2 regions of the Delftia tsuruhatensis genome follow, and region 1 is predicted to be linked to the other one. Evidence: riboswitches for the same ligand, from Rfam matches in the RefSeq annotation. Region 1 holds a riboswitch; the other holds the start of a gene.
What was found. A riboswitch is a leader RNA that binds a small molecule or an ion and turns the genes downstream of it on or off. The one in region 1 is predicted to bind cobalamin.
Positions count from the first base shown of each region.

Region 2: it holds a riboswitch for cobalamin, as region 1 does, so the genes downstream of both, L1Z78_RS04330 (TonB-dependent receptor) here and L1Z78_RS14170 (TonB-dependent receptor) in region 1, are expected to answer to the same signal.

Region 1 is NZ_LR813084.1:3,116,458-3,132,237, reverse strand. Features, by position in the region: gene L1Z78_RS14205 (DNA-binding protein) at 1-549, shown strand, start outside; gene L1Z78_RS14200 (serine hydrolase domain-containing protein) at 610-1,932, opposite strand; gene L1Z78_RS14195 (LysR family transcriptional regulator) at 2,066-2,980, shown strand; gene L1Z78_RS14190 ((2Fe-2S) ferredoxin domain-containing protein) at 2,946-3,770, opposite strand; gene L1Z78_RS14185 (ABC transporter ATP-binding protein) at 3,757-4,530, opposite strand; gene L1Z78_RS14180 (FecCD family ABC transporter permease) at 4,527-5,615, opposite strand; gene L1Z78_RS14175 (ABC transporter substrate-binding protein) at 5,602-6,627, opposite strand; gene L1Z78_RS14170 (TonB-dependent receptor) at 6,633-8,714, opposite strand; cobalamin riboswitch at 8,877-9,185, opposite strand; gene alkB (DNA oxidative demethylase AlkB) at 9,267-9,917, opposite strand; gene L1Z78_RS14160 (hypothetical protein) at 10,178-11,017, shown strand; gene L1Z78_RS14155 (AAA-like domain-containing protein) at 11,059-12,312, shown strand; gene L1Z78_RS14150 (AAA family ATPase) at 12,309-14,498, shown strand; gene L1Z78_RS14145 (hypothetical protein) at 14,530-15,282, opposite strand; gene L1Z78_RS14140 (sigma-70 family RNA polymerase sigma factor) at 15,576-15,780, shown strand, end outside.
Region 2 is NZ_LR813084.1:938,265-954,044, forward strand. Features, by position in the region: gene L1Z78_RS04305 (NUDIX hydrolase) at 1-265, shown strand, start outside; gene L1Z78_RS04310 (threo-3-hydroxy-L-aspartate ammonia-lyase) at 297-1,262, opposite strand; gene L1Z78_RS04315 (helix-turn-helix transcriptional regulator) at 1,291-1,926, opposite strand; gene L1Z78_RS04320 (YbaK/prolyl-tRNA synthetase associated domain-containing protein) at 1,988-2,470, shown strand; gene L1Z78_RS04325 (CHAD domain-containing protein) at 2,529-3,422, shown strand; cobalamin riboswitch at 3,478-3,731, shown strand; gene L1Z78_RS04330 (TonB-dependent receptor) at 3,963-6,080, shown strand; gene L1Z78_RS04335 (ABC transporter substrate-binding protein) at 6,089-7,018, shown strand; gene L1Z78_RS04340 (FecCD family ABC transporter permease) at 7,015-8,010, shown strand; gene L1Z78_RS04345 (ABC transporter ATP-binding protein) at 8,007-8,771, shown strand; gene L1Z78_RS04350 (LLM class flavin-dependent oxidoreductase) at 8,774-9,796, shown strand; gene cobW (cobalamin biosynthesis protein CobW) at 9,822-10,871, shown strand; gene cobN (cobaltochelatase subunit CobN) at 11,029-14,835, shown strand; gene L1Z78_RS04365 (ATP-binding protein) at 14,832-15,780, shown strand, end outside.

The sequences.
Region 1 (15,780 bases):
CAGTCGCAGGACCTTTCGCGCCGGCTCGACGAGATGCAGCAGCAGTTGCAGGACCGCGACGCACGCCTGGAGGAAATGCACGACGCGCTGGCCGAAGCCGCGCGCCAGCGCGAGGCGCTGCAACAAAAGCATGGGGAGGAGATGCAGGCCGCCTCGCAGGAGCGCCAGCGCCTGGCGGAGCAGTACGCAGGCAACGAACGACACATGCTCAACGAGGTGGACCGGGCACGCCAGGAGCTGGCCGCGGCGCGCAAGGCGGCGCTAGATCAGGAACGCAAGGCAGAGGCACGCTACCTGGAATTGCAGGGACGCCATGAGCGCAGCGAGCAGGAGCAGCTGGATCTGCACACCCAGCTGCAGACGGCGCGCAACGCCGCTGCCCTGGCACAGGAACGGGCGGCCGATCTCAAGAGCCTGCTGGAGGCGCAGCAGCGCCTGGCATCGGGCGCTTCGGCGTCCGAGGCTGCCGCCTTGCTGCCGGCTGGCCGGCGCACCAGCCTTTCGGCGGCACGCCGCTCCATGACGCGCCTCAGGGATCGGCGGGGTTAGCGGGCTGCGCACGTCAGGCGCGGGGAACCGGCAGCGCGCCGTGTGCTGGAGGCCCGACTCTCAGCGCTCGCCGGCCAGTTGCCGGCCGAGCGCCTCGTAGGCCGGCAGCGTGGTCGGATCATTGGCCGCATTGCCCGCCACCGGGTGCGAGGCAAAGCGCGCGATCACCATCTGGGCCTTGGGGTCGATGTAGAGGGTCTGCCCGTGCACCCCGCGCGCGGCGAAGGCGCCATGGGCGTTGTGCGTGATCCACCACATGTTGCGGTAGGTCCAGCCCGGCAGCAATCTGTAGCCGGCCTTGGCGAAGGCGGCAGGATCGACGCCGCGGCGGATGTCGTCCACGGCGGCGGCAGGGATGACCTGCTGGCCATTGAACTGGCCACGGTTGCGGACCATTTCGCCAAAGCGCGCCAGGTCGCGCAGGCCCAGGCTCAGGCCACCGCCCGCGAACGGCGTGCCCAGGGAGTCCACCGACATATAGGCATCCTGCTCGGCGCCCAGGCGACTCCAGATGCGCTCGGACAGCAGATCGGCCACCGATTGGCCGCTGGCACGCGCCAGCACCCAGCCCAGGGCATCGGTGTTGGCCGTGCGGTAGCCGAAGGCCTTGCCATGGACACCCTCGGGCTTCACGGTCTGCAGGAACTCGTAGTAGCTGCGCGGTCCCGTGTAGTCGCTGGGCTTGGGAAGCGGGTTGCCGGCCGCGGCATGGGCCCAGACCTCGGCCTGCGGGTCCGCGTAGTCCTCGCTGAAACGTATGCCCGTGGTCATGTCCATGAGCTGGCGTACCGTCGCGCTGCCGAAGGCCGAGGCCGACAGCTCGGGAACGTACTCGGCCACGCGGCGCGAGGGATCCAGTCGCCCTTCGGCTGCCAGCACGGCCGCCAGCGTGCCGATGAAGGACTTGGTCACGGACATGGCGCCGTGCTGCCCCTGGGGCTTGAGCACGCCGAAGTAGCGCTCGTAGACCACGCTGCCCTTGTGCAGCACCACGATGCCATCGGTGTAGTTGGCCTTGAGGGAGTCGCGCCAGGTCATGGTCTGGCTCGCGCCCAGCGGGGTGAAGCGCAACTCGTCGATGTCTTCGCGCAGGGCCTGCGGCAAAGGTGCCGCCGGCCCCAGCCCACGCGACACGTTCACCGTGGGCATGAGCTGGCGAAAGTGCGAGACGCTCCAGCGCATGGCGGGGAACTGGAAGTAGGAGCCGTCCTCGAACCGCAGCACGCGGTCCGGGGGTGGGGGAGAGCCCACCATCCAGCCCAGTCGGGCGGGATCGCTGGCATCGGCATCGGGATAGGTGGCGGGTCGCACGGTAGGGCCCGCCATGGCGCAGGCCAGTTCCAGCGAGCAGGCCACGGCGGCCATCAAGTGTTTGAGCTGCATGGCGGCAACGATACTACGGTTGCCCACGGCCTTCGGGCCTGGGGAATGCCTTTTGAAAACCCTTACAGGAACCGAGCACACGGAATGCGGCAATCCGCTGTCGCCGACCACGGTCCTGTCTCCATCGAATCCGATGAAAAGCCTGCAAGACCTGGATATCTTCGTACGAACGGCCGACAGCGGCAGCCTGTCGGCTGCGGCACGCGCGCTGGACCTGACGCCGGCGGCGGCCAGTGCCGCCCTCAAGCGGCTGGAGGCGGAACTGGGCGTGGCGCTGTTCGTGCGCTCCACGCGCAGCCTGCGCCTGACGCAGGAGGGTGAGCTGTTCCTGGAGCAATGCCGCCCGGCGCTGGCCAGCCTGTGGCAGGCGCGCGACCAGCTCGCCGGGGGACAGGCCGCATGGCGGGGCACCCTGCAACTGGCCGCGCCGTCGGACCTGGGGCGCAATGTGCTCATGCCCTGGCTGGATGCGTTCCAGCAGCAGCACCCGGGGGTGGACCTGCGCCTGCACCTCTCCGACCGTGCCGCCAACGTCTACAGCGATCCCGTGGACGCGGCGTTCCGCTATGGCAGGCCCCAGGATTCGAGCCTGGTGGCACTGCCGCTGTCGCTGACGCACCGGCGCGTGCTGTGCGCGGCCCCTTCGTACCTGCAGGCCCGGGGCACTCCTCGCACGCCCCATGACCTGGACGCTCATGACTGCCTGTGCTTCATGCTGGGCGAGGAAGTGCACGATCGCTGGAGCTTCTGGCAGCAAGGGCAGCCGGCTGCGGTCCAGGTGCGCGTGCGAGGCCGCAACATCGCCAACGACGGCGACGCCGTGCGGCGCTGGGCCGTCGCCGGCCGGGGTATCGCCTACAAGTCCTATTTCGACGTGGCCGAGGATCTGGCAATGGGGCGCCTGCAGGCGCTGTGCACGGAATGGACGACCGAGCAGGTGCCGCTGTTCCTGGTGGCTCCCACGCGCAGGCAGTTCACGCCCCTGGTGCGGGCGCTGAAGGACTTCGTGGCAATCAGGCTGGCTCGGCTGGAGCAGGCCCGGCCCTGAGATCCTGCGGCGAAAGCTCGACGGGCCCATGCACATGGTGCGTCCGGCAAACCCGGCGCTGGAGCACATGCGACTCGATCACCGGGCCCGCATTGCCGGCCGTCAGGCGACCGTACCAGACACCCTCCGGGTAGACGATGGCCAGTGGCCCCTGATTGCAGGGGTACTGGCAGCTGGTCTGGAGCAGGCGCAACCGGCCGCGCAGTGTGCTGCTGGCCTGCACCGCATCGCCCAGGCTGTGCCAGACATCCACGGCGCCCAACGCCGTGCAGCGCGGCCCGGTGCAGACCAGTGCATGGTGCTGGTGTTCCGGCACCTGGGACCAGGCGTGGGGGTCATGCTGCCAGTTGTCTCCCGCGGTGTCGGCGATGTCGGAAATCCGCATGGCCCCGGTGATCTGGGCCAGCAGCAGGGCCGGCATGGCGGATGCGCCCAGCAGGGGATCGGCGAATCTCACCTGGGTGCCCTGTTCCTGCTGTGCCGAACGCCAGCGCATGGCCAGCTTGTGCAGCCAGCGCAGCAAGGCCGGCTCGTCGGGCGAGAACAGCGGCAGCACGACGATGCAGCGCGCCGGCAGGCATTGCTGCAGGGCCTCGGGCAGCGAGGGCGATGCCTTGTCCACGAAGGCCGCGACCACCTGGCAGGCGGGCTCGAGCATGTCGCGCAGTGCCTCGGCCAGGTCGGTCAGGCTTTGCCGGGACGCGGCACCGGTGCCGCCGCGACCGAGCACGACCACGGCATCGGGAAGACCTGAGCAGGAGGGAGCCGGGAAGGCGTCAGAGGTTTTCATCGGGAATGAAGCTGATGCGCAGGCGGCCCGTGGCCGCGTGGATGTCCACCTCGGCCGCCACGCCGTAGACCTGGCGAATGGTGGCCGGCGTCAACACCTGGGCTGGTGTGCCCTGGGCGACGATGCGGCCATGCTCCATGAGATGGAGGCGGTCGCAGTAATGGGCTGCGATGTTGAGATCGTGCAGGGCAACGATGCTGCTGACCCTTTGCCTGCGCACCAGGGCCATCAGCTCCAGCTGGTGGCGTATGTCCAGGTGATTGGTGGGCTCGTCCAGCAGCAGCAGCCGTGGCTGCTGGGCCAATGCCCGGGCCACGAGCACGCGCTGCTTCTCGCCACCGGAGAGGCTGGAGAAACTGCGCTCCTCGAGGGACGATGCGCCCACCTGGGCCAGTGCCTGGCGCATGCAGGCCAGGTCCTGCACGCTGTCTCCGGCCCAGGGGGACTGGTGAGGGATGCGGCCCATCAAGACGGCCTCCCGCACCGTGAAGTCGAAACCGTGCGGCGACTCCTGGGCCAGCACCGAGGCCTGGGCCGCGAACTGCCGCGCCGTCATGTCCTGGATGTCGCGCCCCTCCAGCAGCACGCAGCCGATGTCCGGCCGCAGAACGCGGTAGAGCATGCGCAGCAGCGTGGACTTGCCGCTGCCGTTGGGACCTATCAGTCCCAGGCACTCGCCGTCCTGCAAGCCCAGGTGGACCTGGTCCACGATACGCCGGGGGCCGGCGCTCCAGGAAAGATCCCGGGCTTCGAGCATCATGGCCGCCGCTCCCCTTGCACCGGCTGGCGCACCAGCATCCAGACAAAGAAGGGACCGCCGATCAGCGAGGTGATCACCCCTACGGGAAGCTCCATGGGAGCGAAGGCCGTGCGCGCCACCAGGTCCACCAGCACCAGCAGCAGGGCGCCGGCCAGGGCCGCCACCGGCAGCACGCGGCGATGGTCCGTACCCACGAGCATGCGCGCGGCATGGGGAACGATCAGGCCCACGAAGCCGATGGCACCGCTGACAGCCACCATGGTGCCCGTCAACAGCGACACCGCCAGGAACAGCGCACGCCGCAGCCGCGCCGTATCCACGCCCAGTGTGGCAGCAGCCTCGTCGCCCGCCAGCAGGGCGTTGAGCGGGCGCGTCTGCAGCGCCAGCCACAGCAGGCCGGCGACCAGCACGGTGGCGGGGATGCCCAGCTCCTCCCATTGCGTTCCGGCCAGGCTGCCCAGCGTCCAGGTCAGCAGGGCGTTGGCCAGGTCACGCTGGCCGGAGGACAGGGTGATCAGGCTGGTCACGCCGGCCAGCACATAGCCGATGGCCACGCCCCCCAGGATCAGCCGCGTGGCATGGATGCGTCCCTGGGCGCGGGCCAGTGCATAGACGGCCACGGTGGCCATCAGTGCACCCGCGAAAGCGCCGGCGGTCAGGGCGTACATGCCGGCCGAGGCCAGCGCCCCGAAGGCCAGCACGGAGACCGCGCCCACGGAAGCGCCCGAGGACACGCCCAGCAGGTAAGGGTCGGCCAGGGGATTGCGCACCATGGCCTGCATGATCACGCCGACCACGGCCAGGCCCGCGCCCACGAGGGCCGCCAGCAGCACGCGCGGCATGCGGATCAGCCAGACGATCTGCTGGTGCTGCGGCGTGATGCCCTCCAGCGCAGGAGCGTTCCCGGCTCCGAGGGCCTGGAGCAGCCGGCCCCCGGCGATGCGCCAGACCGTGCCGGCCGGCATGTCCACCGGCCCCCAGGTGACGGCCAGCGTCATGGCCAGCAGCAGGGCCGCGGCCAGCAGCATGCACCAGGCACGGGCGGCGCCATGGCGACCGGGCCTGCGCGCTTCAGCGCCCGCCATGGTCTGGCGCCGGCATGCGCTGGGGGTGCAGGGCCTGTGCCAGGGCACGGGCCCGCGCGATGTTGCGCGGCCCGGGCGTGGCCTCGGCGTAGCTCATCACGAAAAAGCGCCGCTCGCGGATGGCATCGACGCCGGCCAGCTCGGGCCTGGACAGCAGGAAGTCGATCTTGCCCTGGGCATGGGGCTGGCCGTAGTCGATGATGACGATCCACTGCGGGTTGCGCTGCACCACGTCCTCCCAGTTGCCCGCCGGCCAGTTGCTGGGAAGGTCGTCGAAGATGTTGCGCCCGCCCGCCTCGTCGATCATGGCGCGCGGCATGCCGTAGCGGCCCACGGTGACGGGAATGTCCTGTCCGCTGTCGTAGACGAAGACCGAAGGCCGCCGCTGCACGCCCTGCATGCGTCGGCGCAGATCCGCCAGATCGCGCTCCAGGCCCTGCACCAGGTGCCCGGCGTGCTCGTCGATGCGGAAGATGCGGCCCAAGTTGCGCAGATCGGTCAGGCCATCCTCCAGAGCGACCTGGCTGCGCGGTCCCATGCGGATGCAGGATTCGGACAGCACATAGGAGGCGATCCCATGGCGCTGCAGCAGCTCGGGCGTGACCTGACCCTGGCGAAAGCCGTAGCTCCAGCCGCCGAAGACGAAGTCGGCCGAAGCGCCGAGGATGGCCTCCAGGTTCATTTCGCGCTCCGCCAGGCGGGGCACGCGGGCCAGCGCGTCCCGCAGGGCCGGGTCGATCTCCTTGGCCGCCGTGATGCCGCTGTAGCCCACGAGCCGCTCGCCAAGACCCAGGAAGAGGAACATCTCGGTGATGTTCACGTCGTGGGTCACGGCGCGCTGCGGCGTGCTGGCGTAGGTCACGGGGCTGCCGCAGACGTCGACCGTCACGGCCGCCTGCGGGGCCGGTGCAGGCTCCTGCGTCTCGGACCCACCGCGTGAGCAGCCGCTCATGAGCAAGGCCGCTGCCACGCCGATGGCGCACAGGCGTCGAAGTCTCGCAAGGCGCGCCATGGCCGTCAGAAGCGGATGTGGGCCGCGATCTCGAAGCGGCGGCCTTGCCCGATCAGGAACTGGCTGCCGTAGCTGGAGCCCAGATACATCTTGTCGGTGAGGTTGCGGCCGATCAGGCTCAGCGTGGTGCGCGCATCCATCTGCCAGCTCAATGCGGCGTCGGCCACGGTGTAGGAGGGCAGGGACACGGTGTTCGCGTTGTTGCCGAAGCGTTCCCCCACATGGCGCAGGCCCAGCGAGGCCTGCCAGGCCCCCACGCGATAGTGGCCCCAGAGATTGGCCGTGGTCCTGGGCACATTCATCGGACGGTTGCCCGCGCGGTTGCCGCCGGCCTCGACGAGCTTGTCGAACTTCGCGTCCGTATAGGCCAGGTTGCCTTCCAGGCGCAGCGCGGGTGTGGCCTGGAAAGCGGCGGTGAACTCCGCGCCGCGAGAGGACTGACTGCCGCCCTGGATGGAGATGGCCGGGCGGTCCGGGTCGCGCGTGATGATGTCGTCCTTCTGGATGTCGAATACCGCCAGCGTCCACTCGCCGCGCCCGTCCGCCACCTGCTGCTTGATGCCCACCTCGGCCTGGCGTCCCTTGCTCAGCGCATAGGCGCTGTTGGCCAGATTCAGCGACACCAGGCTGGTGACGGGGTCGTGCCCGGAGCTGAGCTGCGCATAGGCATGGGTGTCGCGGGCCAGTTCGTAGGTCAGGCCCAGGCGCCACGAGGTGGCAGCCAGCGTCTTGTTGAAATCCGCGGCGCCCACCAGGGAATGGCTGGAAAAATCATAGACATCGCGGCGCAGGCCGGCCATGGCCAGCCAGCGGCCGCCGATGCGCCAGGCATCTTCCAGGTACAGCGCATGCTGGGTCACTCCGGTCTCGGTCTTGGGGGCGGTGACATCGGGGCTGACCCAGCTGCCATGTGCCGGGTCCCAGGCAGAGATCGTGGAGGAGCCGCGATAGGGCGAATTGTTGGACAGCCGCAGGTTGATGCGGGCCGCTTCCCAGCCCATGGCCAGCTTGTGCGCTCCCCCATCCACGTTCAGGCCCAGGCGGTTGCCGGTCTGCTCCAGGTCATGCAGGATCTCCAGGTAGTCCGAACGGGCCACGGTCCCGGCCACCGGATTGAAGGCATAGGACTCGATGTTGCGCCAGTGGCGGTCGGACTGCACGTGGTAGAGCTCGTTGCGCACGGTCAGCCAGTCATTGGCCTTCCACTGCACCTTGGCGCGCAGGCGCTCGTCGGCATAGCGCACGATGCTGTCTTCGGCGTTGTAGTTGCGATCGCGCAATGCCTCCACCACCTTGCCGTCCAGGCCCGGCGTGCCCCAGTAGCGGCTGGGTTTCTGCACGCTGCGGTCGGCGATCAGGTCGACCAGCAGGTCGCTGGTGGGCTCGAAACGCAGCGTGCTCATGAATTTGCCGCTGCGTGACTGGTCCAGGTCGCGCTCGCCCGCGCTGCGCGCGGTGTAGCTGTCGATGCGGTAGCTGGCGTGAGCGCCCAGTGCCCCGGTGGCGCCCAGGCCCAGGCGCAGCGTATCGTCCGTGCCCGCGCCCAGCAGCACCTCGGCCGAACTGGTGCGGCTGGGCTGCTTGCGGATGGCGTTGATGGTGGCGCCCATGGTGCCGCTGCCATACATGAGGGAGGCAGGGCCGCGCAGCACGTCGATGCGCTCATAGCCCCAGCTATCGCCGGGATAGGCCGTGGTGCCGGCGGCCACGCCCAGCACCATGCCGTCCTCGGCCACGCCCACGGAATTCACGCCCGCGAAGCCCCTGCTGCTGAAGGAAAGGCCGCCGTTGCCCGGAGAGCCGCTGGAGCTCAGGCCCACGGTGCGCGTGATGGCCTCCACCAGGCCATGGTCGCCGCGCTCGAGTACCTGCTCGGCCGAGACGCCATCCACGCCTGCCGGCACTTGCTGGTTGGAGACGCCGGTATGACTGGCCGTGTGCGCAGGCCGGGCCAGTTGCTGCCCGAGGCGCTCTGCCTGACCCGAGACCTGGACTTCGGGCAGTACGGTCTGTGCCTGCAACGGCAGGCAAAGAAAGGCGCAGGCCAGGGCCAGCGGGCTCGGTCGAGGGACCAAGGAAGGGGACACGGACTCGCGGTGGCGAGAGGAGAAGGAATGCATTTCGAACATCGGTCTTCGACCATCTGATGCGAAAGCAAGGCACTGCCAACCCTCCAGCCAGCGCGGGAGGAACGGGGACAGGACATTGCCATCTGCACCCCGCAGACAGTCGAGAAAACGCCAGACACGCAGGCGCGGAACGCAGCAGGCCGGTCTCCGGGCTCACAAGCGGCGAGAGAGTCTTCCCCCACCGGCGCTCCGTCTTCCCGGGCCACACGCGGCGCTGCATGATGCAGCCCACGCCCTTGGCCCAGTGACGGCCTGCCATCGCCGATATCGGAATCGGCGGGGCAGGCATGGAACGCCTTGACTTGTCTACCGTTGCGGGGGCAGCCAAGGCCTGTGCCGGCATGCGCACCATGGCATATGCAGGCAGTCACCTTGTTCCCGTTTCATCCACATGGCTGGCATGCGGACACCTGTTGCACGGATGCCTTTGCAGGCGGCGCATTATAGCCAGCGGCCCGGTCATCCAGGCAGGGCATGGCGACGGCCAAGGCATGCACGGGCGCCAAGCACTCAACCCGCCTTGCGGAACGTGAGATTGATGCGCCGCCCGCCCAGCAGTGGATGAGGCTGGTCCTTGAGCGGCAGCACACCATGGTGGCGCAGCCGGTCCACTCCACCCCAGACCAGCACATCGCCATGCTGCAGCACCACCCTGGCGGGCTTGTCCGAGCGTGCCAACCCGCCGAACAGGAAAATGGCCGCCATGCCCAGCGACACCGACACGATGGGCGCATCCAGGTCGCGCTCGTCACGGTCCTGGTGCAATGACAGCCGGTTGCCGGGCAGGTATTGATTGATCAGGCAGGCGTCGGGCACGAAACCTCCGAAACCCGCCGCTGCCGCAGCATCGCGTGCAAACTGCAGGAAAGCGGCGGGCATGGCGGGCCAAGGCCGACCGTTGAGCGGATCGACACCACTGTAGCGGTAGCCGCGCCGATCGCTGGTCCAGCCCAAGGTGCCGCAGTTGGTCATGGCCACCGACATGGTGAAGCCGCCCGGCGTGACCAGATGGCGCAAGGGCGCGCCGACCATGACGCGCTCCAGCGCCGCGAGCAGGGACGGGACGCAGGGCAGGGCATGGCCGCGCAGTACCACGGACTGGGGGCCGATCATTTCGGTTCCCATGGGCGGCTCGTCGGCAAAGAGATCCAGTGTGCTCATGTCAGCGCATCAAGGGGCATCGCGGAAGCGGTGTAGCGAAGAAAAACGAGTCGGTCGTGGCCGCAGGAAGGTCAACGCCTGCAGTCTAGGCCCGCGGGCACGGGAGCGCCTCCCGAATCTTGCGGGCCTTCGGCGGTGGACAGCACGTCAACCGGGCCGCCTCCGGCTGGACAGGCCGGGGAGGGCAAGGCGCCGCATACCTGTAAACAATCGCGCCATCCACTTCGCATCACAGGCGCCTTCAAAGGCCGGCGACCCGCATGTCCAGCAACGTCCACACCCTGTACCTGTTCTTCGACACGCCCCTGCAACTGCGGCGGGTGCAGCTTATCTGCCAATACCTGGCCTGTCAGTCATGGGAGCAGGCCGAGCGCTGGATCCATGAACTCGACCCGCAGCTGGAACGTGCGGCGCTGTGGGATGACGACTGGGGCAATGCCCATGCCCTGGGACATCCCCAGCATCTGGAGCTGGCATTTGACACCCGCACCACGGCGGGCATGCCCTGGCACCTGCTGGAGACCTTGTTCCAGCACGGGCTGCAGTCGGCCGTGCTGCATGTCTTCCACGACCAGGTGGGGGAGAGCGAGCGCTACCATTTCGATGGCGCGCAATGGATCGCCCACCACGCCTGGCTGGCGAAGTATCCGCAGCGTCAGATCCTGATCGATCCCGAAGGCAAGATCTACCCCGCTGCAGGCGAGGGCCCCGGCAGTGACGGCAAACGGGGAGCGGACGGCACGGCTTTCAGCGACCCCGCCCAGCCTATGGCGCTGGCCCGCCTGCGCGAACGCGATGAACAGCGTGAGCGCGAGGCAAAGGAGTCGGTGCAGGCATTGCTGGACACCGTGGCCAGCCTGCGCGAGAGCGGCGTCTCTCCCGTGGATGGCATCGTGGGCCTGTTCGTGCTGCGGGCCGGACTGCGCGGCCTGTTCCAGGCACTGGCCTTCACCGTCGTCGTCGCGCTGGCATTGCGGGGCCGGCACCTGTGGCTCTGGCTGCCCCTGGGCCTGGTGCTGGCCGTGCTGCTGCCGCTGTACCGCATGGCCCGGGCACGGCGCGAGTTTCGGGGGCAGGGCGGCGCAGACACCGCATCCTGAGACAATCGCCGCTCGCCAGAATGAAACAAATTGCACAAGACATGACACCGACTTCCGCCATCGAACAGGGGGCCACCGTGGCCGCCGGTGCCCACGAGGATTTCGGCCATCTGCTGGGTCTGTACATGCGCCGCATCCGTGCCAGCGCTTCGGGCGTGGCCACCGAGATCGGACTGAGCCGCGAGGCCGTCAACAACTGGCGCAATGGCGTCTCCCTGCCCAATCCACGTTCGCGCGACCGGCTGGCGGCCTGTGCTCGGTACCTGCGCCTGACCGAGGCCGAGACCAATCGCCTGTTTGCCGCGGCGGGGTTCGCCACCGAATTTCCCTTGCAGGCGGCGGCCACCGGAGCCCAGCCCTTCGCGGGCTTCATGGACAGGCTGTTCCTGCAACTGGCCCAGGCCAGGCCCTACGCCATCACCATGCTGCTGTCGCCCGCCCACTGGGGCCAGCCGCCGTTTCGCCAGGAGCTGCTGCTGCGCGCCCGCGCTCAGTATGGCGCCGATGCGGTGCTCCATATCCAGCCGCCCTACAGCGTGAGCACGGAAGCATCCGACTATTTTGCGGCCCTCGCACGCCAGTGCGGGCTGGGCGAGGTCGGCTCCGACTATGAGTTCGAGGCACTGCTGGAAAAGCGCCTGCTCGCCGGCGGACGGCTGTTTTGCCTGGTCAGCCGCTTCGAGCAGGGCACGGCGGCGCTGCGCGAGACGCTGGCAGGCATTCTGCGCAGCCTCAGCGAAATGCACAGCGGCCGGCTGCATCTGCTGCTGTGCGGCAGTGAGGCGCTGGCCGATCTCAAGTACCGCAGCGGTGACCTTTCGCTGCTCAACATCGGCCAGGTGGCCCATTGGCCGGACCCGACACTGGAAGATCTCAGGCTCATGGCGCACCAGCACTGGCCCGGCACACACTGGCCGATTGACGTCATCCAGGCGCTGCAGGACCTCACCGGAGGGCATCCCGCCCTCTATGAAGAAGCCCTGCAATGGTTGATGGAGCAGGGGGTGTCCGTGCAAGCCGTGCACTCGCCCCTGTTGCGCGCGCACCTGGTGGCCAGCGCGCGCCTGTGGCAGACCCTGCTGCCCCTGGTGCAGGACCCGGCCGCACGCGAGCAATTGCGCGGCCTGCTGGGTGCGGCCTGCCTGGGCCGTGCGCGCCCCTATCTGCAGGATGCCATGCTCAGGCGTCTGTTCTGGGGCAACCTGCTGCAGGTGCGTGGAACCGGGGAGGGCGCCCATCTGCACTGGCGCTGCGACATCGCCCGCGAAGCCGCCCAGGCGGTATTGCAGGCATGACGGGCGAAAGCCGGCGGACCTGGCTGCCCGGACCCTATTGGCGTGCCGCGCTGCTGGCGGCGGCGACGCTGTTCATCGGAACGGCCATCCTCCTGCCCGGCTACAACCCTGCCACCCGTGCCAGCCTGCAGGGGGCGGAAAGCGCCGGGCGGGTCTGGAACGAGATCAACGTCTGGCGCCTGGCCCTGACGGAATATGTTCGGCAGGAGGAGCGTTGGCCGCAGGACATCGCTGCCCTGGCCCCCGCCATCGCTGCCCCCGTGGTGCGCATGACCTCGCCCCGACCCTATGTGCTGCAGGTGGATATCGTGCAGGACGCCAGTCTGGGCGTACTGTCTGGCACGCAAGCCTTGCTGGAGGTCGACAGCCATGGGCAGAACTGGAATTGCCAGGCCGGCCAGCCCCCCGTTCCGCCGCGCTACCTGCCGCTGAACTGCAGTCAGGCGCCGGGCCAGCCCGAGCATGATCCTTTCGACTGGCTGCGCCGCATCATCTGGACCAGCGCGCTGGTGTTCATCGCTCTGGCCGCGCTGTGGCTGCTGCGCCATCCCCTGATAGGCCCGGCGCAGCTCAAGCCGCAGAGCCTGCGCCGCAAACCCTACCAGCATCTCCCCCAGCTCGATCGGCTGCTCAGGCTCACCGGCCGCCGGTCCGCCGTTCTGCGCGCTGCGGGCATCCGCCTGCCGGACTGGCAGCGCGCGCTGCGCCTGGACCGCGCCGGCCCCGGCGCCCGCGTCCGTGCACTGGCCGAACGCCTGCCCGCAGCCTGCAAGCCGGCGCAAGGTGAATGGGCCTTGCCTGGTGATATGTTCGAATGGACGCTGCCGTCCGAGTTGCCGGTGGCCCTGGGCCGTTGCCTGGTGTACGTGCCTCCGCCCGAACTGGACGAGGGCGAACTGGTCCGCCAGTTGCGCCTGTTGCAGACCGGCGGCGATGTGGTGCTCATTCTGAGTCCCCAGCATCCGCAGTCCCCCATGCCGCTGTTGCTGCGGCATGCGCAGGACCGCGCCAACCTGCACGTGGTCCTGGACAGTCCCTGCCAGACCGAGTGGCTGGTGGGCGGCGAGCCTGTCCAGGTCTTGCTGCGGCTGCTGTCCGGGCAACTGCAGGTCACGCGCATATCGCCCTACCAGACCCGTGGCGGCGTGACACGCGAGGATGTGTTCTTCGGCCGCGAGCGCCTGCTCGCCCGCGTGCTCAACCGCGAGCCGGCCAACTATCTGGTCGTCGGCGGACGCCAGCTTGGCAAGAGCAGCCTACTCAAGGCCGTGCAGCGGCGGTTGCAGGAGCATCCTTCGGTGGCCTGCCATTACATCTCGCTGCGCGACCACCGCCTGGCTCCCCGCCTGGCCGCGCAGTTCGGGCTGCCGGTGACGGCGCCGCTGGAGGAGATCATCGGGCACCTTCAATCGCAATCGCAGGGCATGCGCCTGTACCTGCTGATCGACGAAGCGGACCTGTTCTTCCGGGATGAAGCCCGCCATGGTTACCCCCAGCTCAGTGCACTGCGGGCACTGAGCGAGGAGGGCCGCTGCTGGTTCATGCTTGCCGGATTCTGGGACCTGTATGCGGCGGCATTGCTCGACTACCAGTCGCCGCTGCGCAATTTTGGTGAAATCCTGGCCATCGGCGGACTGGAGCCGGCCGCCTGCCACGCACTGGCGACCGAGCCCCTGCGCAGGCTGCGCCTGGGGTTTGCCAGCGATGCACTGGTCGAGCGCCTGATCGAGGCCAGTGGCAGGCGTGCCAATCTCGTGGCCATTCTCTGCCAGGAGTGCCTGGAAGCGCTGGGCCCGGACGAGCGTGTGATCGAGGAGCGCCACCTGAGCCAGGCCCTGGCGTCCCAGCCCGTGCAGGACGCCCTGGTTGGCTGGGGGAGGCTGAGCACCGACGAGCACGCCTGCCGCCTGGACCGCATCGCGGTCTACCACACGGCCCAGCAGGGCTGGACCAGTCTGAATGCGCTCGATGCCCTGGTGCATTCACAGGGCGGTGCCACGGGTCAGGCACAGGCCCTGCGCCGCGCACTGTCCCGCCTGCAACTGGCCTACGTGCTGCGTAGGGACACCGCCCAGGGCGTGCACGATGCGCGCTACAGCTTCACCATTCCGTTGCTGCAACGCCAGTTCGAGCCACAGGAAACAGCCTTGCTGCTGCGCCAGGAGCTGCAAGCCCTGCCACCCTGAAGCCAAGGGGGCAGGGCGCGGCTGCGGGATCCTAAGGCAGGAAAGCCGGAGACAGCAGGCGCAGCCCGATGGAGAACCAGCGCTCCTGCGTGCCGCTGCCGGCCCGGTTGCCATAGGTGGTGTCGAGTTGGACGTGGTTGGGCACCAGCCAGTAGCGCAGACCCATCTGATAGAACGGCCGACCCTGGTTCTGGCCAAAGGTCTCGGCGATCAGCCAGGTCGACGGGCTCAGTTGCGCTTCCGTGCCAAGACCCCAGGTCATCCGATTCCGGTCGACCTGCTTTTCGCGCAGCCAGCCGAGATTGGTGTGCAGGAAAAGGCGGTCGTCCTTGAACGCGAAGGTCGCGGGCACATTGACGTAGACATCGCCGATCAGGTTGTTGCCGGTGTGGATGTCTGGATGGCGCACATTGCCCACGGTCAGGCCCCAGGCCCATCCGTCGGGCTCCAGCGTCTTGAACAGGGTCTTGCCCTGGATGAGGACGTCGGTGGTGCGCACGCCAAAGTCGCTCTTGCCCCGGGCCGCTCCGATCGCCAGTTCGAGATTGCCCGTGAAGTTGCATGCGGGCTGCGCCCAGTATTCGGTGCTGTCGCGGTTGAACTTCGTCCAGCTCTCCAATTGGCAGGACTTCGGATCGACGATGCGGGCATCGTCGGTGATCATCGGACGGGCCGCTTGCGTCGGGCCGGCGGCCAGCAGTGCCGCCAGCGCCAGGCCACAGGCAGTCAATGGGGCAAGGAGACCAGCCAGGCGCTTGCCCGGTTCAGAAATGCATGCGTGCATGGCGCGAGGCATGGAGTGGTGAATGAGGACTCGTGCACGGCGGCCAGCCACCGTACGGTTCGATTTTTCTCGCGTATTGTTACCGGAGCATGTTCCTGGATGTGGATTCTCGTATTTGATTTAACATAATATACATCGTATCTACTTGAATTCTTCGGGACAGACATCCGGCGGCGCAGAAAATGCAAATGAGAATCCATATCAGTTGGGTAGAATGCCAACCTCATCGATACACCGAGGAAAGGCCCGTGTCCCCATCGACCGACAACGCCGCCAGCCATGCGCTGGGCAGCATGTACGTCCAGCACAATCACTGGCTGGTCGCATGGTTGCAGCGCAAGCTGGGCAATCGCAGCGATGCGGCGGATCTGGCCCAGGACACCTTCACACGCATCTGGGCCGGCGCAAAAGGCGAAGCGATAGTAGAGATCCATGAGCCCAGGGCCTACCTGACGACGGTGGCCAGGCGGTTGCTGGTCAATCACCTGGAGCGCCGCT
Region 2 (15,780 bases), 2.2 Mb from region 1:
GCTGCGCGGCAAGGTGGAATACACCTCGCTGCCGGCCTTTCTGCTGCCCGAGCCTTTCACGCTGCCGCAGCTGCAGCAGGTCTATGAGGTGGTGCTGGGCCGCCCCGTGGACAAGAGCGGCTTTCGCACGCGCATGATGGCCGCCGGCTTTCTGCTGGAGGCCGGCCAGGTGGAAGGTGCCTCGCGTCGGCCCGCCATGGGCTATCGGCTGGCTGATCGCAGCGCGCCCGTGGTGTTTCCGCGCACCTTCAGCCCGCGCGACTGAGGGACCTGAACGGCCCGCGCGGCGGCCCGGATCAGCCGCCCAGCAACTGGCAAAAGCGCTGCAGGTCCACGTTGCCGCCGCTGAGGATGATGCCCACGCGCCGGCCGCGCAATTCCTCGCTCCTTTGGCGCGCGGCGGCCAGGCCCAGGCAGCCCGTGGGCTCGACCACCAGCTTCATGCGCGTGGCCAGAAAGCCCATGGCATCGACCAGCTCGGCATCGCTGGCGGTAAGGATGTCGGTCACGTCGCGCTGGATGATGGGGAAGGTGATGCCGCCCAGGTGCTGGGTCTGGGCACCGTCGGCGATGGTCCTGGGCGTATCGATGTGGACGATGCGGCCTGCGCGCAGCGACTGCTGGCCGTCATTGCCGGCCTCGGGCTCCACGCCGTAGAGCGCGCAACCGGGGCTGAGCGCACGCGTGGACAGGGCGGTGCCCGACAGCAGGCCGCCGCCGCCCAGCGGCACGAAGAGGGCGTCCAGCGGGCCGGTTTCCTCCAACAGTTCCTTGGCGGCCGTGCCCTGGCCGGCCAGCACGTCGGCATGGTCGTAGGGCGGGATCAGGGTCAGGCCATGGCGTTCGGCCAGGTCGCGGCCGATCTGCTCGCGGTCCTCGGTATAGCGGTCGTAGTGCACGACCTGGCCGCCATAGCCCCGGGTGGCCGCGACCTTGGCGGCCGGCGCGTCCTGCGGCATGACGATGGTGGCGGGAATGCCCAGCAGCCGTGCGGCCAGCGCGATGGCCTGGGCGTGGTTGCCCGAGGAAAAGGCCACCACGCCGGCCTTGCGCTGGGCGGCACCGAAGCGCGAGAGCGCGTTGAAGGCGCCACGGAACTTGAAGGCGCCCATGCGCTGCAGGTTCTCGCACTTCAGGAAGACGCGTGCGCCCAGCGCCTCGTCCAGCGTGCGCGAGGTCAGCACGGGTGTGCGGTGGGCATGGCCCTGGATGCGCTGGGCCGCTGCGGCCACGTCGTCGTAGGTGGGGAGATGGTTCGTCATGGGGGTGTGCACTTAGCGAAGGAGGGGCCTATCTGGCGTAGCTGTAGACCGTGGCGCGCGAGACGCCCAGGTGGGCGGCGATGGTCTCCATGGAGCGGCGTACTTCGAGCAGGCCGGCGCCCTTGAGCTCGCGCACCAGGGCGCGCCGGTCCTCGGGTCTGAGGGCGCGCGGCGTGGTCGCCAGGCGGGCGGCGAATTCGTCGATGCGGGCGCGCAGGGCGTCGGTGCCTGCGCCGGCCGGCTCCAGCATCTCGCGGGCCGGCGTGTCGCCGCTGACGGCGGCAAAGCGGTTGAGCATGCCCTGGAAGCCCTGGAACATCGTCAGGTCCACATTCATGCACAGCGCGGCGATGTAGCGGCCCTCGGCGTCGCGGATGCCGATGGAGGTGCTCTTGGCCTGCCGGCCATCGGCGAACCGGTTGGGGTAGTTGGCGATGACCTGCTCGTAGCCGGGGTCGAGGATGCGGGCCAGGCCCAGTTCCGTCGCACCCTGGCCGACCTCGCGGCCCGAGAGGTTGTTGTGGATGGCCAGCACCGCATGGGAAGGGTCGAGCAGGTCGTGCACCACCACCTCGCAGAACGGGGCGAAGGTCTGGCCCAGGCCTTCGGCAATCTGCGCGAGCTGGTCCAGCAGCAGGCGCTGTTCGGGAGTTCGTTCTGTCATATTGGACATTTTGTTTTGAATTGGACAAAATGTCAAAATCAATGGCCTTCCAAATTCCCCCATGTTCGAAACCCTCGTGGAACTTCTGCAGACACAGGGCGCGCGCTTTCGCGTCCTGGAACACCCGGCCGAAGGCCGCTCCGACCTGGTGGCCCGCATCCGCGGCACGGAGCCGGGCCAGGGCGCCAAGGCCATGCTGTGCAAGAGCCGCGACGCGGCCGATGCGCAGCTCTACCTGGCCGTGCTGCCCGGCGACCGCAAGCTGGACTTCAAGCGGCTGGCCCAGGCCGTGGGCGTGCGCAAGGCCACGCTGGCCACGCCCGAGCAGGCCCAGGCCGCCACCGGCTGCGTCATGGGCGCCGTGCCGCCTTTCTCCCTCACCCCTGCCATCCGCCTGGTGGTGGATCCGGACCTGGTCGAACGCTTTGGCGAGATCGCCTTCAACGCGGGACGGCTGGACCGCTCCATCGTGCTGGACTCGGCCGACTATGTGCGCATTGCGCGGCCCGCGCTGCACCGCCTGAGCGGGGAAGGACTGGATTGACCCCTGTCAGCGCCGCGGACCACAATCATCGCCATCGGCATCCTCTGTCCCTTGCACCATGCCCGCCAACACCTCATTGCCAGACCGATCCCGACCTGACGCGGCCGGCTTTGTGCGCGCGGCACTGGCCAGCGCGCTGGCGCAGGTGCACACCCATGCACATGCCGTGGCCGCCGGGGGCGGCGAGGCCGAACCGATACACCAGCTGCGCGTGGGCCTGAGGCGGCTGCGCACCGTGCTGCGCGAATGCGCGGGGCTGGCACCCGCCATCCGTGGTGAATGGGATGCGCCCCTGGCCCGGGCCTTTGCATGCCTGGGTACGTTGCGTGACGCAGCGACCCTGGCCGATGTGGCGCAGCCCCTGCTGCAGGCGGCCGGTGCCCCCTTGTGCGAATGGGCGCCACCCGAGGCACCGCGCGAGGAGGCGGCCGCCGCGGTGCGCGAGCCGGGCTTCGTGCGGGCGCTGGCCGAGATCCAGGCGCTGGCGCTGGCGCCCGATGGCAAGGGGCGTGGCGGTTTTGCGGCCCTGTCCGCGTCCGGCACGCGCAGGTACCTGTCGCGGCGGCTGCGGCGCCTGCATCGCCAGGTGCTGCGCGATGGATGCCGCTTCGACGGCCTGCCGCTGGAAGAACAGCACCGCGTGCGCAAGCGGCTCAAGCGCCTGCGCTATCTGTCGGAGTTCGCGCGGGAGTGTGCGCCGGGGCTGTGGCCCGCCGGCAAGGGGCGGCGCTTCGCGCAGGCGCTGGCGCCGGCCCAGGACGCGCTGGGCCTGCACAACGACATCGCCGTGGCGTCGGACCTTTTCCGGGACGAGGCCGCCCGCGATCCGCGTGCCTGGTTCGCCGCGGGCTATCTGCAGGCGCATCTGGCCTCCAGTGCCCGTGCCGGGCGCCGCGCCCTGCGTGCCCTGGCCCGGGTCCCCGCCTTCTGGGACGGGGCGCATCAGCGATAATCCGCCGCTGGCGCATCGCAGGCGGCCCCCGGGGGCGCTGCGGCGCGCCGCTGCCGAGGGTGCCCCATGCCGTTCAACGGCCAGGGGTTCAACGGGAAGCAGGTGCGCGATGCCATCCACGGTGGCCGCTCGCAATGCCTGCGCTGCCCCCGCAACGGTCAGCGGAAATCAAGCTCCCCACGCCGGCGCTCCACGCGCTGCAAGCCACTGTGTCTCCAGGGACATGGGAAGGCGGGGAGGCCTGCCCGACGGTGCCCTGTGCACCCCAGGCATTCCGCAAGCCCGGATACCGGCCTTCGGCATGGCTTTCGGACGCCGCGGGAGTGCGCCTGTCCGGTCCGGCCCCTCCAGCCTGCGCTGCGGTGGCCGGCTCCGGCGTGCGCGCTGCCCGGCGAGGTTCAGACGATAGGCCCCGCGGGTGAGCGGGGCAGTTGGGTTCAACGCATGCGCTTCGCTTCCCGGGCTGCTGGTCCTTCCGGCCTTCTTTCCCTTCTTTCCCCCCTGCGGCCACTCGCGGTCGCGGCGTCTCTGGCCTGCTGCATGGCGGCGGCCGGCGCCGCTCAGCCGGCGCAGTCCGCCGATGACGCACTGGACGCCGTCTTCGTCACGGCCACGGCACGCCCCGAGGTCCGCAGCCGCATCGCGGGCACCACGCAGACCATAGACCGCGAGGCCATCGAGCGCTCCAGCGCGCGCTCGGTCACCGACCTGCTGGCCGAGAACGCCGTGGGCTTTCTCAGCGAATGGACGGCGGCCCAGACCTCGATGAACCTGCGCGGCGCCTCCACCGACGGCCAGGGGCGCGACTTCCGCAGCCAGGTGCTGGTGCTGGTCAACGGCCGGCGCGCGGGCACGGCCAACCTGTCCAAGCTCAGCCCCTCGGACGTGGAGCGCATCGAGATCGTGCGCGGCCCGTCCTCGGTGATCTATGGCAGCCAGGCCATGGGCGGCGTGGTCAACATCATCATGAAATCCGGGGCGACGGCGCCCGGCACGCGCGCCCAGGTCTCGGCCGGGTCGTGGGACCAGTGGCGCACCGATGCGCAGACGGCCGGCGCCAACGAGCGCTTCGACTGGTACGTCGGCGTCAGCGCAGGCGGGCGCGGCGACTACGAATCGGGCGACGGCGGCACGCGCATGGACAACACCGGCTGGAAGCGGCGCGGCGCCAGCGGCGCCCTGGGCTGGCAGCTGCACGAGCTGCACCGCGTGGAACTCAAGCTGCGCACCGACGGCATCTACAACGCGGGCTTTCGCGGATCGGGCGCCAACACCTACAGCCGCGACAACCGCAGCAACCGCTCGCTGGACCTGACCTACGAGGGTGCGCTGCCCGGCCAGCGCCTGAGCTGGCTGGCCCATCTGTACAGCTTGGCCGACATCGACGAGTTCAACTGGGCCTCGCCCGTGATCCGCTCGGGCAACAGCGCCGTGCCCGGCACCGCGCGCGACTACAACCACCGCCAGCTCGATGCCACGGGCCTGCGTTTCCAGCCCCGGCTGCGCCTGAGCCAGACCAACGACCTGCTCATGGGCTTCGACTGGGAGCGCAGCAGGCTGCGTTCGGACCGTTTCCGCGTGGCCATGCCGGGCGGCCCTTCCGGACAGGTCGCGCCCTACGACAACAACCAGACCGAGCAGGTGCATGCGCTGTACCTGGAGGACGCGCAGACGCTGTTCGACGACCGCCTGACCCTGCGCGCCGGCCTGCGCAAGACCTGGGGCACGACGCGCTTCGACGAGACGCCCCACCTGGCCCTGGCCCAGCGCAGCACGCGCGACTACGACAACCACACCTGGTCGGCCGGCGCCACCTGGAAGGCCACGCAGCAGCTGACGCTGCGCGCCGCCGCCTCCACAGGCTTTCGCGCGCCCACGGCCACCGAGCTGGCCTCCGACTTCACCGCCGTCGGCGGCGGCCGCACCTTCGGCAACCCCAACCTCAAGCCCGAGAGCAGCCGCCAGGTCGAGGTCGGCGCCACGCTGCAGCAGCCCGGCTGGCGCGTGGACACGGCCCTGTTCCAGAACACCATCAGCGACCGCATCATCACGGTCTCGCGCGGGGCCGCGACCAATACTTCGGACTACGCCAACAACGCGGCCGACATCGTGGCGCGCGGCCTGGAGCTGCAGGCCGATGTGGACTTGGCACGGGCGCTGGACCTGACCGGCCACCAGCTCAAGGCCTGGGCCGGCGGCTACTACCACTTCAGCATGCGCGACAAGGGCGCGGCGGCCTCGGCCAACACCGACAAGGTGCAGCGCATGTACCGCTACGAGGCCTCGGCCGGCCTGCGCTACGGGCGCGGCAGCGGGCGCCTGCAGGGCGACTGGAGCCTGCAGTTGGCCACGCTGCTGCGCGGACCCATGTGGTATGACACCGAAGAGGCGCTGCTCATCCCCCAGGGCGAGCCCGGCAGCACATTCATCCACCGCAAGGGCGCCTTCACGGTCTGGAACCTGCGCGCCGACTACCGCGTGACGCCGGGCGTCAAGCTGTTCGCGGCCGTGAACAACCTGTTCGACATCAACCGCCATCCGATCTTCATCGCGCTGGACCGCAAGCCCTGCATCGCCAATCCGGCCTACCAGAATGGCGGCTGCGGAACGTCGATGGCGGGCCGTGAACTGGTCGTCGGCCTCCAGGCCGAGTTCTGAGGCATGGCATGAGGCGATCCTGCTCCACACGCCGGCAATGGCTGCGCCAGGGTGCTGCGGCGGCCCTGGCCGGCGGGCTGTCCGGCGCCTGGGCGCAGGGTGCGCCCGTGGTGCTGCACGATGCGCTGGGCCGGCGCGTGGAGATCGCCACGCCGCCACGGCGCATCGTCTCCATCTTTTCCTCCAACACCGAGCTGGTGGCCTCGCTGGGGCTGCTGGACCGCGTGGTGGGCGTGGAGGATTTCACGCGCTTTCCGCCCGGCGTGGAGCGCATTCCCAAGGTGGGCGGGCGGCTGGGTTTCTCGGTCGATGCCCTGGTCGCGCGCCGGCCCGACCTGGTCATCGTCACGCCCGCGCGCCAGGCCGCGCACCAGCTGGTCGATCCCATGGAGCGCATCGGCGTGCCCGTGATCGTGCTGCTCAGCCGCACGCTGGACGAGGTCATGGGCAATCTGCGCCTGGTGGGCCTGGCCACGGGCGTGGCCGCGCGCGGCCAGGCGCTGGCCGAGGGGCTGCAGGCGCGGCTGGACGCCGTGGACCGCCGCGTCGTGTCGCAGCGCTTTGCGCGCACCGTCATGGTGACGGGCCGGCTGGGCAACGGCATGCTGCTGGTGGCGCGCCCCGGCACCTATACCGGCGAGGCCATGCTGCGCGCGGGCAGCCGCTTCGCCATCGACGGCCTGGGCACCGTGCCCCAGGTCTCGCCCGAGGCCGTGCTGGCCGCCGACCCCGACGTGCTGCTGTTCGCCGGCACGCAGGAGGCCCTGCAGGACCTGGTGGGCCAGCGCGGCTGGCGCGACCTGCGCGCCGTGCGCGGTGGCCGGGCCACCACGGTGGCGCGCGCCGAATTCCTGATTCCGGGGCCGCGCACCTTCGACGGCATCGAGAAATTCTCGCGCTGGCTGCATCCGGCCGCCTGGGCGAAGGGCAACACATGACATCGACCTGGCGCCCCTGGGCCTGCGCCGGCCTGTTCCTTGTGGCCAGCCTGTTGCTGGCCGCCTGCGCGGGCCACCAGTGGGCCAGCCCGGCCGACCTGTGGGCCGCCGTGGCGGGCGAGGACAGCCTGCGCCATCGGCTGCTGCTGCAATGGCGCGTGCCGCGCGTGCTGGCCGCAGGCCTGGTGGGCGCGCTGCTGGGCCTGTCGGGCGCCATCTTCCAGGGCGTGTTCCGCAATCCGCTGGCCGAGCCCTATCTGCTGGGCGCCTCGGGCGGGGCGGCGCTGGGCGCCACCGTGGCCCTGCTGATCCCGCTGGGCTTGCCGCAATCCCTGACCCTGCCCGCGCTGGCCTTTGCGGGGGCCTGGGGCTCGACCCTGCTGGTGCTGGCCGTGGCGCGCGTGGCCGGGGCGCTGGACGCCGCCGGCATGCTGCTGGCCGGCGTGGCCCTGGCGGCCATGCTGGGCGCGCTGCGCTCGTTCCTGATGCTGGCGCTGTCCGACGAGACCGTGAGCCTGCAGGTGGTACTCAGCTGGGTGCTGGGCGGCATACAGACGCCCTCCTGGGGCGGGCTGGGCCTGCTGGCCCTGGCCTCGGCGGCCTGCCTGGGCGTGTCGCTGGCGCTGGCGCGCGGGCTGGACCTGCTGGGCCTGGGCGCCGACGCGGCCCAGGGCTTCGGCCTGGACGTGGCGCGCTTCACGCCGCGTGCGGTGCTCGCCGGCTCCCTGGTGGTCGGCGTGGCCGTGGCCTATGGCGGCCTGGTGGCCTTCGTGGGCCTGGCGGCGCCGCACATCGCGCGCTGGCTGGTGGGGCCGCTGCACCGCGCCGTGCTGCCCGCATCGGCGCTGACGGGCGCCATCGTGGTCACGCTGGCCGATGCCATCGCGCGCAGCGTGCTGCCGCCGGCCGAGATCCCGCTGGGCCTGGTCACGGCCGTGGCGGGCGGGCCTTTCTTCATCGTGCTGCTGGCGCGCAGGCTGAGGTCGGCATGAACGTGCATTCCTCTGTCTCCACGCACCGTCTGCAGGCCCGCCACCTGGTGCTGCGCCGCCGTGGCCGCAGCGTGATCGATGGCCTCTCGCTGGGGCTGCCCGCGCGGGGCGCCGTGGCCCTGGTCGGACCCAATGGCGCGGGCAAGTCCACCCTGCTGTCGCTGCTGGCAGGGCTGCAGGCGCCCGATGGCGGCAGCGTGCAGCTCGACGGCCAGGACCTCCTGGCGCTGCCCGTGGCGGAACGCGCACGCCGCATCGGCTACATGCCACAGCGCTTTGCGCCGCACTGGGACCTGACGCTGGCCGAACTCCTGCAGATGCGGCTGGCGGGGCAGGGCGATGCGCGCAATGCCATGGCCCGGGCCGGACTGCAGGACTTCGCGGCACGCCGCTGGTCCACGCTGTCCGGCGGCGAGCAGGCGCGCGCCCTGCTGGCCACGGTGCTGGCCACCGACCCGCCCGTGCTGCTGGCCGACGAGCCCGGCGCAGCCCTGGACGTGCGCCACCGCCTGGCCCTGGTGCAGGCGCTGGCACGGCGCGGCCGCGAGCGCCTGGTGCTGGTGGTCATGCACGACCTGGAGCTGGCGCTGCAGCATTTCGAGCGCGTCATCGTGCTGGACCAGGGCCGCATCGCGCTGGACGGCACACCGGCCGAGCTGCTGCATGCGCCGGGACTGGACGCCGTCTTCGGCGTGGATTTCGAACGCATAGACGCGCCGCCGCAGACCCTGTTGCGGGCGCGGCTCAGAGTGGAGGACTAGCCATGCGCATCGACCTGGCCGGCTGGACGCGCGAGGCCACGCGCGGCAGCCACCGCGAATTCCTGGCGCTGTTCGAGCGCGCCGAGCGCCTGGGCTTCGAGGGCGTGTGGTTCAACGAATTCCGCGTGCCCGACACGCCCTGGCCCTATCCCTCGCCTCTGCTGCTGGCTGCCGCCCTGCTGGCGCGCACCGAGCGGCTGCGCGTGGGCACCTCGGTGCTGGTGCTGCCCCTTCACCATCCGCTGATGCTGGCCGAGGAGATCGCCCAGCTGGACCTGCAAAGCGGCGGCCGCATCGACGTGGGCGTGGGCCGGGGCACGGAGCCTGCCGCCCTGCAGGCGCTGCAGATCGATGCGGACGGCACGCGCCAGCGCTTCGAGCAGTCCTGCCGCATCCTGGTGGATGCCCTGTCCGGCCGGCCCGTGTCCTCGGGTCCGGGGCCATGGCGCTTCGAGGACCGTCCGCCCCTGCCCGCGACCGTGCAGCGCCCCCATCCGCCCCTGTATGTCGCCGGCTCCACGCCCGAGACCCTGGGCTTTGCCGTGGACCACGGCCTGCCGCTGCTGCTGAGCCTGGAACCGCCCGAGGGCGCGCAGCTCGAACGCCTGGACGCCGCCGCGCAGGCGCGCGGGCGCGATGCCGGCGCCCTGCGCGCGCGCTCGTCGCTGGCACGCTACGTCTGCATAGGCGCCGATGACGCGGCGGTGCAGGCGCAACTGGCCACGCTGTGGCCGCAGCTGGTCCAGCGCCGCGTGTACTTCGCGGGCCGGCGCGGGATTCCCGCCGATCAGGTGCCGCCCATCGACGTGGAGCGCGTGCTGCGCGAGCAATTCATCCATGGCACGCCCGATGCCTGCCATGCCCAGATCACCGCCCTGGGCGAGCGCACGGGCATCCGCCAGCTGCGCTGCGTCTTCAATGCCAACGGCCTGTGGAGCGATGCCCAGGCCATGCAGGGCATGGAGCTTTTTGCGAGAGAGGTCCTTCCTTCGCTGCAAGCCGCCCTGTCTTCCTCCACTGTCTGACTTCTTCCCTTCTGGAGCACTTCCCATGCAAACCGCCAAGATCCCCGCCACCATCGTCACCGGCTTCCTCGGCAGCGGCAAGACCACGCTGCTGCGCCACATCCTGGACAACGCCGAAGGCCGGCGCATCGCCGTCATCGTCAACGAGTTCGGCGAGCTGGGCATCGACGGCGAGATCCTCAAGGGCTGCGGCATCGGCTGCGACGAGGAGGGCAACGAGAGCGAAGGCGCGCTCTACGAACTGGCCAACGGCTGCATGTGCTGCACGGTGCAGGAAGAGTTCTTCCCCGTGATGAAGCAACTGGCCGAGCGCCGCGACCAGATCGACGCCGTGATCATCGAGACCTCGGGCCTGGCCCTGCCCAAGCCCCTGGTCCAGGCCTTCCAGTGGCCCGAGATCGCCAACGTGTTCACGGTGGACGCCGTGGTCACCGTGGTGGACACGCCGGCCGCCGCCAGCGGCCAGTTCGCGGCCAACCCCCAGGCCGTGGACGAGCTGCGCCGCGCCGACCCCAACCTGGACCATGAGTCGCCGCTGCACGAGCTGTTCGAGGACCAGCTGGGTGCGGCCGACCTGGTGGTGCTCAACAAGTCCGACCTGGTCGATGCGGCCACCCTGGCCCAGGTCGAGGCCCTGGTGCGCGAGGAACTGCCGCCCGAGGTCAAGATCGTGCAGGCCGCCCAGGGCCGCCTGCCGCTGGACGTGCTGCTGGGCCAGGCCAAGGCGGCCGAGGCCACCATCGACCAGCGCGTCAGCCACCACGACCATGACGAGGACCATGACCACGACGAGTTCGACTCGCTGGTGATCGATCTGCCCGCCGTGGACCGCGACCGCCTGCTGGCCGCGCTGGAATCGCTGGTGGCGCAGCAGGCCATCCTGCGCGTCAAGGGCTTTGCCGAGATCCCGGGCAAGCCCATGCGCTGGCTGCTGCAGGGCGTGGGCCGCCGCTTCGACCATCACTTTGACCGTGCCTGGCGCGAAGGCGAACAGCGCGGCACGCGCCTCGTGTTCATCGGACAAGACCTTGACGAAGCAGCGCTGCGCAGTGGCCTGGAAGGTGTCACCCCCTGAGCGGCTGCGCCGCTTCCCCCTCTCTCGCACGCGGGAGGGGGACGACGCCCTCGCCGCGAGGCGGCTCTTGCTCGGCGTCCCTGGAGTGAGGCCGTGGTAATTTGTGGCGCCGCGCCCCGCACCATCTCTCCCAAATTTCCGTACTGAAACTGTCCCAATGCACCTGCTGTCCACGCGCCCCGGTGGCTTCGTCGAGGACGAGAGCATCGTCACCCGCCTCGACCAGACGCCGGCCGACATCGTCATCCTGAGTTCGGCCGACACCACGCTGGCCCTGCTGTCCTCGGCCATGCAGGCGCTGGCCGGCGAGCCCGGCGGCTTCCCCTCGGTGCGCGTGGCCAATCTGCTGTACCTGCGCCAGCCGGCCTCGCTGGACCTGTATGTGGACGAGGTGCTGCGCCATGCGCGCGTGGTCATCGTCGATCACCTGGGCTCGGAATCGGCCTGGCCCTACGGCATCGAACAGATCGGCGCGCTGGCGCGCCGCAGGGGCCAGCGCCTGGCCATGTTCTCGGGCGACCTGCAGGAAGACCCGCAGCTGCTGGCGCGCAGCACGCTGCCGGCATCGGCCTGCCGCCAGCTGTGGCAGTACCTGCGCTCGGGCGGCGCGGCCAATGCGCGCGAGTTCCTCAAGGCGGTCGTGTACCACGGGCTGGACCAGGGCGATGCCCCGCTGCCGCCACGCACGCTGCCGCAGGCGGCGGTGCATGTGCCGCCCGCGCTGTGCGCCGATGCCGGCGTGCAGGCCCACGCCGTGGCCGGCATCGACGACCTGCGCCGCACCTGGACGGCGGGCGCGCCCACGGTGGCCCTGGTGTTCTACCGTTCCCACCTGCTGGCCGGCAACACGGCGGCCTTCGACGCCATGGCCGTGGCCCTGCAGCGGCGCGGCATGAATCCGCTGCCCGTGGCGCTGGATTCGCTCAAGGACCCGCTGTGCCTGGCCACCTTCCAGCAGCTGTGCGCGGACCACGCCGCGCAACTGGTGCTCAACACCACGGCCTTCTCGTCGCTGGAAGCGGGCTCGGCCCTGGCCGGCGACGCGCCCGTGCTGCAGGTGATCGCGAGCGGCGGCAACCGCGAGGACTGGTGGGCCGACAGCCAGGGCCTGCGCCCGCGCGACATCGCCATGCAGGTGGTGCTGCCCGAGATGGACGGCCGCATCATCACGCGCGCCATCAGCTTCAAGGGCCTGTCCCATCGCTGCCCCGTCACCCAGGCCGACGTGGTGGCCTACCAGCCCGAGCCCGACCGCGTGGACTTCGTGGCCGAGCTGGCCTGGCGCTGGTGCCGGCTGCGCAGCCTGCCCGCGCAGGACACCCGCCTGGCCCTGGTGCTGGCCAACTACCCGGGCAGCGAGGGGCGCATCGGCAGCGGCGTGGGGCTGGACACGCCGGCCTCGGTGATCGCCATCCTGCAGCGCCTGGCCGCCGAAGGCCATGACCTGGGCGATCCGGCACACCGGCCCGCCGACGGCGAGGCGCTGATGCGCACCCTGCAGCAGGGCATTGCCAACGACCCCGCCCGGTGGCCGCTGCGCCCGGCCTGGCAAAGCTACGCGCTGGAGGATTACCGCGCGCGCCTGGCCGCGCTGCCGGCCGGCATGGCCGAGGCCATCACGACGCGCTGGGGCGCGCCCGAGGCCGACCCCCTGCTGCGCCAGGGCCGCTTCATGATCGCCGGCCTGCGCCTGGGCCATGTCTTCGTGGGCATCCAGCCGGCGCGCGTGCTGGCGGGCGCCGGACCGCAGGACTACGCCAGCTACCACGACGCCGAGCTGGTGCCGCCGCACGGCTACCTGGCCTTCTACTTCTGGCTGCGCGACCGCTTCGCCGTGGACGCCGTGGTCCATGTGGGCAAGCACGGCAACCTCGAATGGCTGCCGGGCAAGAGCCTGGCGCTGTCCCAGGCCTGCTGGCCCGACGCCATCCTCGGCCCGCTGCCCCACCTGTACCCCTTCATCGTCAACGACCCCGGCGAAGGCGCCCAGGCCAAGCGCCGCAGCCAGGCCGTGATCATCGACCACCTGATGCCGCCGCTGACGCGCGCCGAGAACCATGGCCCCCTGCAGGATCTGGAGCGGATGGTGGACGAGTACTACGACGCCCTGCTGGTCGACGCCCGCCGCGCGCTGCTGCTGCGCGGCCAGATCCTGGACACCGTGCGCCGCCAGCACCTGGACCGCGAACTGGACCTGGCACCCGAGACGGCCCGGGACGACGATGCGCTGCTCGAACGCATCGACGCCTATCTGTGCGAACTCAAGGAGACGCAGATCCGCGACGGCCTGCATGTCTTCGGCGCCTCGCCCGCGGGGCGCCAGCGGCGCGATACGCTGCTGGCGCTGGCGCGCTTTCCTTCGGGCAATTTCCCCGGGCTGCTCAACGCGCTGGCCGCCGACCTGCTGGGCGACGAGGCCTTCGACCCCCTGCGCATCGAGGCCGCCAGGCCCTGGCGCGGCGCGCGGCCCGAGGCGCTGCAATCCGTCAGCGATGAACCCTGGCGCCACGAGGGCGACACGCGCGAGCGCCTGGAGCTGCTGGCCCAGCGCCTGCTCGACGGCGAGGCCCAGGCCGCAGCACAAGGCCCCCGCACCGAGACCGCGCTGGACCATGTCCATGCCGTGCTGGCCCCCGCGCTGGATGCCTGCGGCGGCCAGGAGCTGGAGCAACTGCTGCGCGGCCTGCAGGGCCGCTTCGTGCCGCCCGGGCCCAGCGGCTCGCCCTCGCGCGGCCGGCCCGACGTGCTGCCCACGGGGCGCAACTTCTACACGCTGGACACGCGCGCCATCCCCACCCAGGCCGCCTGGGAACTGGGCCAGCAGGCCACGCGCCGGCTGATCGAGCGCTACCTGCAGGAGCATGGCGACTATCCGCGCACCCTGGGCCTGTCGGTCTGGGGCACGGCCACCATGCGCACGGGCGGCGACGACATCGCCCAGGCCTTCGCGCTGATCGGCGTGCGCCCCAAGTGGGCGCCGGGCAGCCAGCGCGTGGTGGATTTCGAGGTCGTGCCGCGCGTGGGCCTGGGCCGGCCACGCGTGGATGTGACGCTGCGCATCTCGGGCTTTTTCCGCGACGCCTTTCCGGGCGCCGTGCAGATGTTCGATGCGGCCGTGCAGGCCGTGGCGGCGCAGGAGGAGGATGCCGAGGACAACCCCATCCGCGCGCGCATCCTGGCCGAGGCCGCCGAACTGGCGGCGCAGGGCATGGAGGCCGCGCAGGCGCGCCGCCAGGCCGGCTGGCGCGTGTTCGGCGCGCCGCCCGGCCACTACGGCTCGGGCCTGGGCGCGCTGTTCCAGAGCGGCGAATGGCAGGGCGATGCCGACCTGGCCCAGGCCTACCTGGGCTGGAGCCAGCATGCCTATGGCCAGGATGCCGAAGGCGTGCCCGCAGGCGATGCGCTGCGCCGCCGCCTGGGCGAACTCGACGTGGTGGCCCAGAACCAGGACAGCCGCGAGCACGACATCCTGGACTCGGGCGACTACTTCCAGTTCCAGGGGGGCATGGCCTCGGCCGTGCGCCACCTGTCGGGCCGCCAGCCCGCGCTCTACCACGGCGACCATGCCGACCCGGCCCAGCCGCGCGTGCGCTCGCTCAAGGAGGAGATCGCCCGCGTGGTGCGCTCGCGCGTCACCAATCCCAAGTGGATGGACGGGGCGAAACGCCACGGCTACAAGGGCGCCTTCGAGATGGCGGCCACCGTGGACTACCTGTTCGGCTTCGATGCCACCACCCAGCAGGTGGGCGACCACCACTACGCCCTGGTGGCCGATGCCTATGTGCTGGACGAGGCCACGCGCGACTTCCTGCAGCGGCACAATCCCCAGGCCCTGCGCGACATGCTTGAGCGCCTGCTCGAAGCCATGCAGCGCGGCCTGTGGGAGCAGCCCGGCGGCTACCGCCAGCAGCTCGAAGACCTGCTGCTGGACCAGGAACAACATCTCGAAGGACGGCCGGCATGACCGATTTCCCGAACACCGCACAACAGCCCGGCCTGCCGCCGCTGTTCCCCTTCGCCGCCATCGCGGGCCAGCCCGCGCTGCGCCAGGCCCTGCTGCTGGCGGCCATCGACCCGCAGGTTGGCGGCGTGCTGGTCGAAGGCCCGCGCGGCACGGCCAAGTCCACGGCCGCGCGCGCCCTGGCCGAGCTGATGGACGGCGCGCCCTTCGTCACCCTGCCGCTGGGTGCCTCGCTGGAGCACCTGGCCGGCTCGCTGGACCTGGGCCAGGCCATGGCCGGCCATGCGCTGAAGTTCGCGCCCGGCCTGCTGGCGCGCGCCCACGGCGGCCTGCTCTACGTGGACGAGATCAACCTGCTGCCCGATGCCCTGGTCGACGTGCTGCTGGATGCGGCCGCCAGCGGCGTCAACGTGGTCGAGCGCGACGGTATCTCGCACCGCCACGCGGCGCGCTTCGTGCTGGTGGGCACCATGAATCCCGAGGAGGGGCAGTTGCGCCCGCAGCTGCTGGACCGCCTGGGCCTGTGCGTGCGGCTGGCCAATGTGCAGGACCCGGCCGAGCGCCAGGCCATCGTGCGCGCACGGCTGCAGTTCGATGCCGATCCCCAGGCCTTCCGCGCACGCCATGCCCAGGCCCAGGCCGCACTGGCTGCGCAACTGGGTGCCGCGCGCCAGCGGCTGGCCGCGCCCGGTGCGCTGCCCTGGTCCGACGAGGTGCTGCAGGCCGCAGGCGCGCTGTGCATCGCCGCCCAGGTGGACGGCCTGCGCGCCGACCTGGTGCTGTTGCGCGCGGCGCGCGCCTGGGCTGCCTGGCTGGGCGATGCGGCCGTGGCGCCTGCCCATGTGCAGGCCGTGGCAGAGCTGGTGCTGGCGCACCGGCGCAAGCCGGGCGCGCCGCAGCCGCCCGCACAACCGCCCTCGCAGCCGTCCTCGCAGCAGCCACCACCGC